Regions from separate parts of the Nocardioides dokdonensis FR1436 genome, predicted to be linked through region 3. Evidence: predicted binding sites of a transcription regulator. Region 3 holds the regulator's gene; each other region holds the start of a gene.
What was found. Region 3 encodes LexA, which represses DNA repair genes until DNA is damaged. Its sites were predicted from a motif close to TCGAACANNTGTTCGA; they were not measured.
Positions count from the first base shown of each region.

Region 1: the regulator LexA is predicted to act here: its motif matches at 1,781-1,796, upstream of I601_RS08555 (HNH endonuclease signature motif containing protein).
Region 2: the regulator LexA is predicted to act here: its motif matches at 1,458-1,473, upstream of I601_RS02500 (alpha-ketoglutarate-dependent dioxygenase AlkB).
Region 4: the regulator LexA is predicted to act here: its motif matches at 1,604-1,619, upstream of I601_RS14555 (HNH endonuclease signature motif containing protein).

Region 1 is NZ_CP015079.1:1,807,239-1,810,438, forward strand. Features, by position in the region: gene I601_RS08550 (hypothetical protein) at 1-210, shown strand, start outside; gene I601_RS08555 (HNH endonuclease signature motif containing protein) at 289-1,749, opposite strand; gene I601_RS08560 (Hsp20/alpha crystallin family protein) at 1,893-2,324, opposite strand; gene I601_RS08565 (MerR family transcriptional regulator) at 2,519-2,773, shown strand; gene I601_RS08570 (HU family DNA-binding protein) at 2,872-3,162, shown strand.
Region 2 is NZ_CP015079.1:516,948-520,147, forward strand. Features, by position in the region: gene I601_RS02485 (DUF4031 domain-containing protein) at 1-251, opposite strand, end outside; gene I601_RS02490 (hypothetical protein) at 309-689, shown strand; gene I601_RS02495 (GntR family transcriptional regulator) at 655-1,377, opposite strand; gene I601_RS02500 (alpha-ketoglutarate-dependent dioxygenase AlkB) at 1,496-2,122, shown strand; gene gndA (NADP-dependent phosphogluconate dehydrogenase) at 2,191-3,200, shown strand, end outside.
Region 3 is NZ_CP015079.1:1,995,169-1,998,368, forward strand. Features, by position in the region: gene I601_RS09405 (alkaline phosphatase D family protein) at 1-1,520, opposite strand, end outside; gene lexA (transcriptional repressor LexA) at 1,643-2,377, opposite strand; gene I601_RS09415 (LysM peptidoglycan-binding domain-containing protein) at 2,711-3,067, shown strand.
Region 4 is NZ_CP015079.1:3,082,152-3,085,351, forward strand. Features, by position in the region: gene I601_RS14540 (hypothetical protein) at 1-276, shown strand, start outside; gene I601_RS14545 (hypothetical protein) at 283-876, opposite strand; gene I601_RS14550 (cupin domain-containing protein) at 1,170-1,502, opposite strand; gene I601_RS14555 (HNH endonuclease signature motif containing protein) at 1,633-2,946, shown strand; gene I601_RS14560 (acyl-ACP desaturase) at 3,037-3,200, shown strand, end outside.

The DNA of each region.
Region 1 (3,200 bases), 190 kb from region 3:
GCCGGTCTGCCCCAGGCGATCTGCGACGCCGCCTCCGGCGGCATGCCCGACCTCCCCGGCCTGCCGGACGTCCCGGGTGCTCCCGGTGGCGGCGGTGACAGCCCCCTGCAGCCGCTGTGCGACGCGGGTCTCCCGCAGCAGCTCTGCGACCTGTTCGGCGGCGGCCTGCCCGAGCTCCCGGGTGTCCCCAGCCTGCCCCGCGCAGCCTGATCGCTGATTGAGCTCCCACGGACGGCCGCCCCCTCGGGGGCGGCCGTTCTGCGTTGCGGCGCACCCCGGAGCTCGGCGTCAGCGCGGGGCTCGGCGCCGGCGGGTGAGTTCCCAGCCGCGGTCGGGGTGGTGTCGTAGCTGCCAGGTGGGGTCGTGGGTGCGGTGGTGGTGCCAGGAGCAGAGGGGGATGGCGAGGTCGAGGTCGGTGTCGCCGTGGTGGGACCAGGGGATGAGGTGGTGGATCTCGGTCCAGGCGAAGGGTCTCTGGCAGGTGTCGATGGCGCAGGTGTCGTGGGTCAGGGCGAGTGCTTTTCGTTGGTGGTGGGTGTGCAGTCGTCGGGTGCGGCCGAGGTCGAGTGGCGCTGACTCCGAGTTGAGGATGGCGGGGACGAGTCCTGCTTCGCAGGCGAGGCGGCGCAGGTCGCCGGCGGCGGTGCGGGTGCCGGTGTCGAGCTTCGCGGTGCCGCTCTCGGCTGGGCCTTTCCAGTCGGGCCAGGTGGTGGGGTCGAGGTCGCCGGTGGCGGCGAGGTCGCGGGTGAGGTCGTCGGCGGTCATGGTGACCAGGAGGGTGATGGCGTTGGCGCCGGTCCAGCCGTCGGTGGGCAGGTGCTCGATGAGCTCGCACAGGGCGTGGCCTGCGAGCTCCCAGCCGGAGAGGCCGTGGCCTTCTCCGGTGGGGGCGGAGCGGTCGTGGCCGGAGATGTGTTCCCCGTCGGGGCCGGTGCGGGCCTTGTTGAGTCGTCGGGGTGCGGAGAGGGTCTCGAGGGCGGTGCGCAGCAGGGAGCCGTGGAGCTCGGGGATCGTGAACTTGCCGGAGTAGGTGCCGTCGCCGTTGTCGTGCAGGGCGAGGTAGGTCTCGTGCTTGGCGCGGCGGGATTCGCGTCCGAGCATGATGGCTTCGTGGCGGTCGGCGAGGTCGCGGTCGATGACCTCGAGCATCCGGCGGGCTGCTTGGCGCAGTCGTTTGGCGTTCATCGGGCGCCCTGATCGGGTGCCGATGCCGGTGGCCTTGCCCACGAGGATCTCCTCGGCGACGGCGAGCTGCTCAGGAGTGGTCTCGAGGGGCGCCTGTTCGGCGGCGTTGACGATGATGCGGACCTGGCGGGTGGTGATGGCGCCGGTGGCGTAGGCGGTGCGGGCGTGGTGGTACTTCTCGCCGAGCAGGGCGGCGATGCGGACCCCGCCGGCGTGCACCTCGCGGGTCTCCCCGGTCAGGGCGGCGGCCCAGGCGTCGGTGCCGGTGGCGGCGGCGTGGTCGGCGACGTGGCGTCGTTCGGCCTCGGCGAGGACCTGGCCGGTGAGTGCGGCGGCTTCGGCCTCGAGGGCGGAGAGCTGTTGCAGCAGGGGTGCGAGGTCGTCCTCAGGTGTGGCTTCCAGGCGCGTGGTCCGGGCGGTGGCCATGGCCTCCCGGGCGGCCAGCACCCCGGCCAGCACGCCGGCCCAGCTCCCGGCCGTGTCAGGGCTCGCACTACTGCTCGCACGCACCCCGGTCGCCGGGGCGTCGGCCCGGTCGGCGGTGGGGTGCTGGAGCAGCGTCATGGCCCTATTCTCCCACCGCCGGGACCAGTTGTCGAACACCAGTTCGAGTCTGTGGATGAGGTGGTGGAGGGTCGCGGACCCGCTGAGAGGCGGCCCCCCCGCCGTGGGTGGGGCCGCCTCTCGAGAAGGGTCGGTGGGGCTGATCAGCTCTCGATCGCCTGGGTCTCGCGCTCGGGCGAGGTGGAGCCGACCTGGATCTTGCGGGGCTTGGCCTTCTCGGCGACCGGCACGAGCAGGCGCAGCACGCCGTCGTCGTACGTCGCCTCGATGCGCTCGAGGTCGAGGTTGTCGCCGAGCACGAGCTGGCGGCTGAAGGCGCCGGTCGGCCGCTCGGAGGCGAGTCGCTCCCAGTCGCCGTTGGGGCTCACGCGCTCGGCCCGCACGGTGAGGACGTTGCGCTCGACGTCGAGGTCGATGCTGTCGCGGTTCACGCCGGGCAGGTCCAGCTCGATGATGAACTGGTCGCCCTGGCGCCAGGCGTCCATCGCCATGGTGACGGGCCGGTTGGTGGTGCCCAGCAGCTGCTGGGTGAGGCGGTCGAGGTCGCGGAAGGGGTCGGTGGTGCGCAGCAGCATGGCTTCCTCCTTGCTCGTCGAAGGGTGGTGGAGTGAGTGGGTGGCGGTCTGCGTAAGTCCGCCGATCTGTATCAATGGATACAGGTTTGTTGTAACTCGGCATCTAGGTCAGAATCAAGCCCGAAGACTGAGAAGTGGCTGAGAAGTCAGCACCGGTGTGGCGGAGGTGGCGGATGAGCGGGCGAGGGCGAGGCGTGTTCGCGATCTCGGTGGCGGCCGACATGGTGCGCATGGAGGTGCAGAACCTGCGCGTCTACGAAAGGCGCGGCCTGCTCACCCCGGAGCGCACCGGCGGCGGCACTCGGCTCTACAGCGAGGCCGACATCGAGGTCCTGCACCGCATCCGCCAGCTGCTCGCCGAGGGCTTGAACCTGGCCGGTATCGCCCGGGTCCTGGTGCTCGAGGAGGAGGTCCGACGGCTGCGCGAAGGTGTCGTGCCACCCGACTGAGGAGTGAGAAATTCTCGGCTCACCCCCGTCAGGTGGCGGTTTGACGGTGTTTGCTGGTTAGGGTGCGGTGAACGACGGACCCCAAGACGAGCAACATGATGAAGGAGAACTGCATGAACAAGGGAGAGCTTCGCGAGACCGTGGCCAAGGAGACCGGCCTGACCGGTGCCGACGCTGAGCGCGCCGTGGACGCCGCTCTGTCGGCGATCGTGTCGGCTGTGGCCAAGGGCGAGCGCGTGAGCATCGCCGGTTTCGGCACCTTCGAGCCCCGCGAGCGTTCGGCGCGTGAGGGTCGCAACCCGCAGACCGGCGAGACCATGCAGATCGCCGCGACGACCGTCCCCGGCTTCAAGGCCGCGGCCGCGTTCAAGAAGGCCGTCGCCGGCTGATCCAGCCACTGACGCCACGAGGGCCGGGTTCCGCTGAT
Region 2 (3,200 bases), 1.5 Mb from region 3:
TTGCGACGGCGCAGGCCGGCACCCAGCAGCCGCGCCACCAGCTCGCGGCTGGTGACCGGCTCGGCCCCGGCCGCGACCATGTCGGCGTACCACTCCGAGGGGACGTCGTAGTGGTCCCGGTCGAAGCCCTTGGCGGGGATGCCCAGCGTGCGCGCGAAGTCGTGCAGCTCCTCGTACGACGCGTCGCTGGCCAGGTGCGACCAGAGCCGTCCGTGCCCGGCCGCGTTCGGCGGGTCGATCAGGATGCCCACGCGGGCCAGCCTACGGGCGACGCCGCGTCCCCTTGTCCGGGCCGGGACAATGGAGACGTGACCGATGCCGAGCTGTTCGATGCCAGGGCCCGGGTGCTGGCCGACCTCCACGCGCGCGGGCACGCGACCCCGGGAGCGGTCTCCGCGCTCGAGGACGCCGTCTCGAGCCGCACCTGGTGGGCCGAGCAGTGGCCCGAGGGGGTCGTCTACGTCGCCGGGCTGGTCGCCCAGGACGTGCAGGACGCGCTGCTCGAGCAGGCCGGGCGCTGGCCGCTGTGCCTGGGCTGCGAGGACGGGCCCGAGCACGCGCTCTACATCCACCCCGACCTGGGCGGACCGGACCCCACCTGGGTGTGCGAGGAGTCCGGGACGCCGGTCGCTGCGCTGGGCGGGCTGGGTGCGCTCAGCAGCCCTGGCCCAGCTGGACCCACAGCGTGAACCGGTCGGCGCGGTAGACGGTGCGCGAGACCTCGACGACCTTCTCGCCCGACACGGCACGGCGCGAGTGGCGCAGCACGACGCTGGACGGCTCGACCTCCAGCAGGCCGGCCTCCTCGGGGGTGGCCTTGTCTGCGGTGATGGAGTCCTCCGCCCAGGTCGGGCGCAGCCCGCGGGCGGCGAGCGAGTCGTAGAGGCTGGTGGGCATCCCGGACTGCAGGAACCCGGGCAGCAGGACCTCGTTGAGGTAGGCGTCCTCGAGACACATCGGCACACCGTCGGCGCGGCGCAGCCGGCGCCAGTGCACGACCGCGTCGCCCTCGGTCAGGGACAGGGCGCGGGCCACGCCGGGGCCGGCCTGCTCGCGGCGCGCCAACAGGGTCTGGGACTCCGCGAGCATCCCGCGGCGCGCCATCTCCTCGGTGAACCCGGTGATCTTGCTGGGGGCTCGACGGGGACGCGCCACGAAGGTGCCGCGCCCGGGGATCCGCTCGAGCAGCCCCTCGACCACCAGGGCGTCCATGGCCTGGCGCACCGTCATCCGGGCCACGCCGAAGCGCTGCACCAGCTCGCGCTCGGACGGCGCGGGCGAACCCGGCGCACTGCCCGTGACCAGCCCACGCACGTACTCGCGCACCTGTACGTGCTTGAGAGCACGTCCGACCGGGGGGGCCATCACGTCGTCCACGCCAGGCAGACTAGACAGGTCCGGAGGCCCCCGTACGCCGTTTGCGGGAAGTGGGCCGGCGTGGGACACGCCGACATGCGTCGAACGTGCGTTCGAGGGACGGGCGTAGAGTGGCGCCATGGACTTCCAGACCACGCTCTTCGAGGCGCCCCCGAGCGGGGTGCCCGGTCTCGTCGACGCCCTGTCCACCACCGAGCGGCACCACCTCGGCGCCGGGGCCTGGGTCGACGTACGACGCTCGTGGCTGCCGCAGGCCGACGACGTGCTGAGCACCCTGGTCGAGCAGGTCCCGTGGCGGGCCGAGCGGCGCCAGATGTACGACCGGCTCGTGGACGTGCCGCGGCTGCTGCACACGTACATGATCGGCGAGGAGCTGCCGCACCCGGTGCTGACCGAGGCCCGTGAGGCGCTCAGCGAGCACTACCTGCCCGAGCTCGGCGAGCCGTTCCGGACGGCGGGCTGCTGCTACTACCGCGACGGGCGCGACTCGGTGGCCTGGCACGGCGACACCATCGGGCGCGGCAGCACGCAGGACACGATGGTCGCGATCGTCTCGGTCGGCGACCCCCGCAGGCTGCACCTGCGCCCGCGCGGCGGCGGCGACGCCCGGGTCTTCGAGACCGGCCACGGCGACCTGCTGGTGATGGGCGGCAGCTGCCAGCGCACCTGGGAGCACGCCGTGCCGAAGGTGGCCCACGCCGGGCCGCGGCTCTCGGTGCAGTTCCGCCCCTTCAACGTCTTCTGAGTCCCAGGCACCGGCGGACCACCCCTTCGGGTGGCCGGTCTCCCGACGGTGCCGGGTTGGGTGAGGTCATGCAGACCTCACCGCGCGCGACCATCGCTCTCACCGGCCTGGCGGTGATGGGGCGCAACCTGGCCCGCAACATCGCCCGGCAGGGACACACCATCGCGGTGCACAACCGCACCACCGCCCGGAAGGACGCACTGCTCGAGGAGTTCGGCCACGAGGGTGACTTCGTGGGCTGCGACAGCCTCGAGGAGCTCGTCGCCGCGGTGCAGCGCCCGCGCACCATCATCGTGATGGTCAAGGCCGGCGAGGGCACCGACGCGGTGATCGACGAGCTGGTCCCCCTGCTCGACGAGGGTGACATCGTCGTCGACGCCGGCAACGCCCACCCCGACCACACCCGGCGCCGGCAGCAGGCGCTGGAGGAGGACGGCCTGCACTTCGTCGGCATGGGCGTCTCCGGCGGCGAGGAGGGGGCGCTCGAGGGCCCCTCCATCATGGTCGGCGGCTCCGAGCACGCCTACACGAACCTCGGTCCCGTCGTCGAGTCGATCGCCGCCCGCGTCGACGGCACCCCCTGCGCCGCCCACGTGGGCCCCGACGCCGCCGGGCACTTCGTGAAGATGGTGCACAACGGCATCGAGTACGCCGACATGCAGCTGATCGCGGAGTCCTTCGACCTGCTGCGCCACCTCGCGGGCCTCGAGCCGGACGCCGCCGCCGCGGTCTTCGCCGAGTGGAACCAGGGCGACCTCGAGAGCTTCCTCATCGAGATGACCGCCGACGTGCTCGCCCACACCGACGCCCAGACCGGTCGGCCGTTCGTCGACGTCGTGGCCGACGCCGCGGAGCAGAAGGGGACGGGCCGGTGGACGGTCCAGAGCGCCCTGGACCTCGGGGTGCCGGTGACGGGCATCGCCGAGGCGACCTTCGCGCGCAGCCTGTCGGGCCACGAGGTGATCCGCGCCGCCGCCCGGGAGGCCTTCGGGAGCGACCAGGCCGCGGGCGAGGTCGACGGTGACCTCGTCGACGACGTCCGCGCCGCGCTCTACGCCGCGAAGGTGGTGGCCTACGC
Region 3 (3,200 bases):
GTCAGCGCGGGTTGGCCGGTGATGTCCTTGAGGTTGTTGGAGGTGACCGAGGAGCACACGAACTCCACCGCGACCGAGTCGCCGAGCACCGGGTAGGCCGAGGTGTCCAGCGGCAGGTCGTTGGCCCAGCCGGAGTGGATGTCGCCGGTCACGAACACCACGTCCTTGACCTGGTGGTCGTCGAGGTGGGCGAAGACCTCGCGGCGATCGGCGGTGTAGCCGTCCCACTGGTCGACGTTGTAGGGCGAGCCGTCCTGCGGCAGCAGCCCGGTGACGTCGTTGACCGGGTCGACGAGCTCGTTGGGCAGGTCGGCGAAGGTGACCGGGGCGATCATCACCGGGTTGCCGATGATCTTCCACTGCGGCGCGTGGTTGCCGCGGGTCAGGGAGTCCTTGAGCCACTCCATCTGCCGCTTGCCGGTGATCGAGCGCGAGGGGTCGTTGATCTCCGAGTCGATGATCGGGGTCGCGACCTGCTCGGAGCGGTAGGTGCGCAGGTCGAGCATGCTGATCTCGGCCAGGTCGCCGAAGCGCAGGCGCCGGTAGAGCCGCGCCCCGTCGCCCAGCGAGGCGGTGCCGTCCATGCGCACCGGCATCCACTCGTCGTACGCGCGGTGGGCGCGGGCGCGCCGTCGGCGGTAGTCGCCCTCGGTGTCGTCGTGGTTCTCCGCGCCTGCCTTCCACTGGTCGTTGGTGACCTCGTGATCGTCCCAGGTCACGATCCAGGCGTGCGCCGCGTGCAGCGCCTGCAGGTCCGGGTCGGTCTTGTACTGCGCGTGCCGGCGCCGGTAGTCGCTGAGCGTGACGACCTCGTGCGGCGGGTCGTGCGGGCGCACGTCGACGTTGTCGCGACCCATCCCGTACTCGCCGGGGCCGTACTCGTAGAAGTAGTCGCCCAGGTGCAGCACCGCGTGCAGGTCGCGGCGCGCCGCGAGGTGGCGGTAGGCGCTGAACCAGCCGGCCTGCAGGTTGGCGCAGGAGACCACGCCCAGGCGCAGGTTGGCGGGGGTGGCGCGCTTGGCGGGGGCGGTGCGGGTGGTGCCGACCGGGCTGCGCTGCCCGCGGGCGACGAAGCGGTAGTAGTAGGTCGTCTCCGGTTGGAGGCCGGTGACGTCGAGCTTGACGGTGTGGTCGCGCGCGGCGCTGGTCGCGAAGCGGCCGCGGCGCACGACACGGCGGAAGCGGCGGTCGGTGGCGACCTCCCAGCGCACCCCCAGCCGCGGGCCCTTCCCGGAGCCGGGCTGTGCGGCCCGGGTGGGGGTGACCCGGGTCCAGATCAGCACCGCGTGCGGCAGCGGGTCGCCGGAGGCGACGCCGTGCGCGAAGACGTCGTGCCGGGCGCTGGCCGCGCGGGCAGCGGGCGCGGTGAGTGCGCCGCTGCCGGCGGCCACGGCGGCGCTGCCGGCCCCGACGGCGAGGACCGTACGCCGCCCCAGGGCGGCCAGGCGGTCGCGCTCGGCGTCGCGGACGGGCCCGGTGGGGGAGGGAGCGGCAGGGGAGGGGATCTGCGGTGGGGTCACGCCTCATCCAACGACGAACCCCCGTCCGCGTGACGCGGACGGGGGTTCGGACGCCGAGTGTTCACCGTCGGTTCGACGGTGCGACAGGTGCGGGGCTCAGGGGCTGCCCCCAGAGGCTGTCCCTAGAGGCTGCGCAGCACCGCGGTGACGACGCCGAGGATCGAGGCGTGGGTGCCGTCGATGGGCTCGTAGGCGTCGTTGTGCGGCAGCAGCCAGACCTTGCCGTCCTTGCGCTGGAAGGTCTTGACGGTGGCCTCGTCGCCGATCAGGGCGGCCACGATCTGGCCGTTGCTTGCGGTCTGCTCCTGGCGGATCACCACGTAGTCGCCGTCGCAGATGGCGGCGTCGATCATCGAGTCGCCGGAGACCTCGAGCAGGAAGAGGGTGCCGTCGCCCACGAGCTGCTTGGGCAGCGGGAAGACGTCCTCGACGCGCTCCTCGGCCAGGATCGGACCACCGGCGGCGATGCGACCCACGACCGGGACGTAGGTGGCGGCCGGCATGGTGTTGCCGACGTCGGTCTCGTCGACCGAGCTGTCGTCGGCCGAGGAGATCGCGCGGCGACGCGCCATCAGCTCGGGCAGGAAGACCTCGAGCGCGCGGGGCCGGTGCGCGTCGCGCTTGAGGAAGCCCTTCTCCTCGAGCACCTTCAGCTGGTGGGAGACGCTCGAGGTACTGGTCAGGCCGACGGCCTGGCCGATCTCGCGCATGCTCGGCGGGTAGCCGCGGGTCTCGATGGCCTCCTTGATGCAGCCGAGCACCTTGACCTGGCGTGGGGTGAGGCCGGTCGCGTCGGGGGGCCCGTCGGGCAGCTCCGCGACCTTCCGCTTGCGGGGGACGCCGTCCTTGGTCGCCATCGTGTGCCTTTCGTGCGCGAGGCCCGAGCCGGGGTGTCCGCTCGGATGGTCGTGAGGACACGGTAGCGCCGCAGGGCGGGCAACTTCAAACATCTGTTCGAACGGCGTGTCGGACCGCGGCCCGGTGGGTGTGGCTGGTAACCCCCGTCGACAGGCCTCGAACAATTGTTCGCGCACCCTCTTGCATTCCCTCGAACACCTGATCTAGTCTCGCTCATGTGTTCGATCGAACACCTGGTCGAGGAGCTTCTCGACCGGGACTGTCGGTGGCCGTCTGTAGACATCACCTCGACCGATCACGACAACGACCACCCCCTTCCCCAGGAGGTCACCATGAGCACCATCGCCCAGTTCCCCATGCAGACCCAGCACCCCGTCCAGACGCGTACGACGCCCGGCCCGGTCCGGTTGACCCGTCGCGGTCGCCTGGTCGTCCTGGGCCTCGCGCTGGTGCTGGTGGTCCTGGCCGGCGTCCTCCTGGCCGGCGGCTCGATGGCCACCAGCGAGAAGGGCACGCCCCCGCCGACCGAGGTGATCACCGTCGGCACCGGCGACACCCTGTGGGCCATCGCCACGGAGCGGGCCCAGGGTGACGACGTGCGCGAGATGATCCAGCACATCCAGACGCTCAACGCCCTCGACGGTGGCCTGGTGGTCACCGGTCAGCGGCTGCGGGTCCCGACCAGCTGAGGCTGCTCGACGGCCCTGCGGGGCACTGGCGGCTGCGGCCGCCCACGATTTTCGCCGGTCGCCTCGACCCCGGCCGGCGAAACCAGGGGAAGCGAGGGGCGGGCCCAGGTGGGCCCGCCCCTCGCGCTGTCTC
Region 4 (3,200 bases), 1.1 Mb from region 3:
GGGAGCGGGGTGCCGCTCGGTGAGCGTCGCCGCAGCGACCGGCCGCCCGCGGCCGCGCCTGCGCGTCGTACCCCGACGTCCCCGTGCCCGGCCCGGCACTGCTGGGTGGGCGACCCCCTCGACGCGGAGGGGGAGAAGCGGCCGGGGCTCCTGCTGGAGTGGCGACAGGGCCCGGACGGCTGGCAGGGCCTGGTGGTGTACGCCGCTCATGTGCGGCCCGGCTCGTGGGGCCTGGTGCAGGAGTGGCTGCCCAGCTCCAGCCTCATCCCGCTGTGAGGATGCTCAGCGGCGCCGGGACCGCTCGCAGGGCGGGATCTGGGTCCAGCGCAGCGAGCGCACCGGACTGGCGTCGTGAGGAGTCCGCAGGCGCACCCGGACCCGCTGGGTGACCAGGCGACCCGTGGTCGAGACCCGGGCCAGCGGCGTGGCGCGCCCCGGGCGCACCCACGGGCTGCGTGCGCCACCGTTCCACGGGAGCGAGTACGCGCGGTCCTTGAACGAGACCTCGGCGCGACGCAACCGCTTGTCGTGGGCGTTGCGCAGCCGCAGCACGATGCGCCGGAAGCCGTGGCTCTTCGGCGGGCGACACCCCTCGAGGACCGCGCGCCGGTAGGTCGTCAGGCGGGACCAGCTGCGCGGCCGGTGGGTCCGCTTCTTCTTGCCATTCGACTTCCGGCCCCACACCTGGTCGTTCGCGCCCCGGCTGGTCGACCCCTGGCTGGTCGACCCCTGGCTCGTCGACACCTGGCTGGAGGGGGCTGCGGAGACGCTCGAGACCTCGCGAGGGGCGGCGGCCGTGCTCGTGGGTGCGAGGGTCAGCGCGAGGGTGGCGGTGGTCGCCGCCGCGGCGGCGCGCAGGGCGGAGGTCGTCGGCACGAGGTCACGGTAGTCCGCCCTGTGACTGCTGGGACGTATGTGACTGCTGTGTCGTTCGTGAGGTCTGTCGGCCGTGCCGGGCAGGCGCTCTGACCCGTCTCCGGCGGGGACACGCCGGAGACGGCCGGGAGAGCGCCCAGGACCGCGACCACCGGGACGTTGTGGGCGACGGCGTCGAGACGATGGTGCCTGCTCGGCGTGAAGGGTGCAGGAAGTTGAGGCATCTCGCACGGCGTCCAGGGTGAAATGTGGAGAGCTGTCCAGACGGGTCGGTCTGGGGGCCTCGTCGGAGGTCAGCCGGAGAGGGAGACGGTGAGCAGGACGACGGCGTCCTGGAGGGCCTCGAGGTCGTGGCGGACCGGCGGGATCACCACGTGGTCCCCGGTGCGCGCCTCGACCTGGTCGTCGCCGGCGTGCAGGACCACGGTCCCGTGGATGACCTGCAGGGTGGCCTCGCCGGGGCTCTCGTGCTCACCGAGACGGTGTCCGGCAGTGAGGGCGATCAGGGTCTGGCGCAGCGAGTGGCCCTGGCCGCCGTGCATGGTCACGGCGCTGCGGCCGGCGGTGGCTCCCGCGGCCTTGGCGAGGTGTTCGTGGCCGAGCGTGGTCAACGAAGTGGCGTTCATGGCGCCATCCTGCCCGTGCGGATGGTCCTGCGTCAGGGGTCGCCGGGCAGGGAGCGAGGGGACCTTGGTCCTGTCCACAGATCCGCGCCAGGCCCTTCTCCTCGAACTGGCGTTCGAGTAAAATGCGTACATGATCGAGACCGACAGCCACGGGCAGCCTCTCGAGGTCGACGACCTCGAGGGTGACTGGTTGCTGGACTTCGCGCACGAGGCGGAGGCCGAGTCCCGCAAGGCCGAGCGGCGTCGGATGCGGGTCGTGCTGCGCTGGTGCGAGACGCACGTGGCGGTCGACGACGACCACCGGTTGTCGTGGGGCGAGCAGGAGCGGGTCTGGGACTGCGACGCCTGGATCGGTGGAGAGGGGGTGCCGGCGGTGGCGGAGTTCGCCGCCGAGCCGCTGGCTGCGGCGATGCGGATGTCGCCGGCCGCGACCACGGCGCTGATGGCCGATGCGCTGGAGCTGCGGCACCGGCTGCCGCAGATCCATGCCCGGGTCGAGCGGCTCGAGTCCACCTTGTGGCGGGCCAGGCGGGTCGCGAAGGCCACCCAGTCGTTGTCGCCCGAGGCTGCTGCGCACGTCGATGCGACGCTGGCGCCGGTCGTGGACTCGGTCGGTGCGACCCGCATCGACCGGGCGGTGGCCGAGGCGGTCGCGCTCTTCGAGCCCGAGACGCTCGAGGAGGCGGAGGAGTCGCAGACGAAGTCGTGGGGCGTGAGCCTGCAGCACCACCGCCCCGACACCTCGGTCTCGGGACAGTGGGGCGGCACCTCGTGGCTCTCGATCACCGGTGACACCCCCACGTTGCAGCGGCTGCACGACCTGATCCTCGACACCACCCAGCCCGCCACCGGCCCCGAGGCCGAGCCGGACCTCGGCCTCGGCGTACGCCAGATCCGGGCGCTGGCTGCAGTCCTCGACGGGCTCGGTGTGCCCCGCCCCCGGGTCCGGCTCAACATCGACATCAGCGCCGAGGACCTCACCGACCACGACAGCGCGGACACCGCAGGTGGAGTGGGCACGGTCCAGGGCCTGGGGCCCGCGACGCTGGCCAAGATCCGCGACTGGCTCGCCGGCGCCCAGGTCAGCGTGCTCCCGGTCCTGGACATGGCCCGCACCGACTCCGTCGACGCCCACGACCCGCCCCGGTGGATGCACGAGCTGGTCACCCGCCGCGACACCCACTGCGTCTTCCCGTTCTGCGACGTCCCCGCCAGCCGCTGCGACCTCGACCACATCGAGCCCTACGTCCACCCCGACGACGGCGGCCCACCCGGCCAGACCCATCCAGGCAACCTCGCGCCGGCCTGCCGCCACCACCACCGCGCCAAGACCATCGACGCGTGGAGCTACGAGCGCACCGAGCACGGCGACTACCTCTGGACCAGCCCCACCGGGCAGGTCTACGCCGTCACCCGGCACGGCACGCTCGAGCTCAGGTCCTGAGCTTCCCCTCGTCTGCTCGACCCTCGGCGTTCGAAGGCAGTGTCTGTCAGGCTCTGGACCCCGGGCTACTGCGGTGGTACGACGGAAGGCATGACGAGACTCGAGAGTGGCCAACTCCTTGCCGAGCTCGAGCCGACGGTGGCGGACAACCTCAACCGGCACCTGGGCCTGGCCGACGAGTGGATGCCCCACGAGTACGTCCCGTGGAGCCTGGGCCGCGACTTCGCCGACCTGGGTGGGGAGCCCTGGGAGAG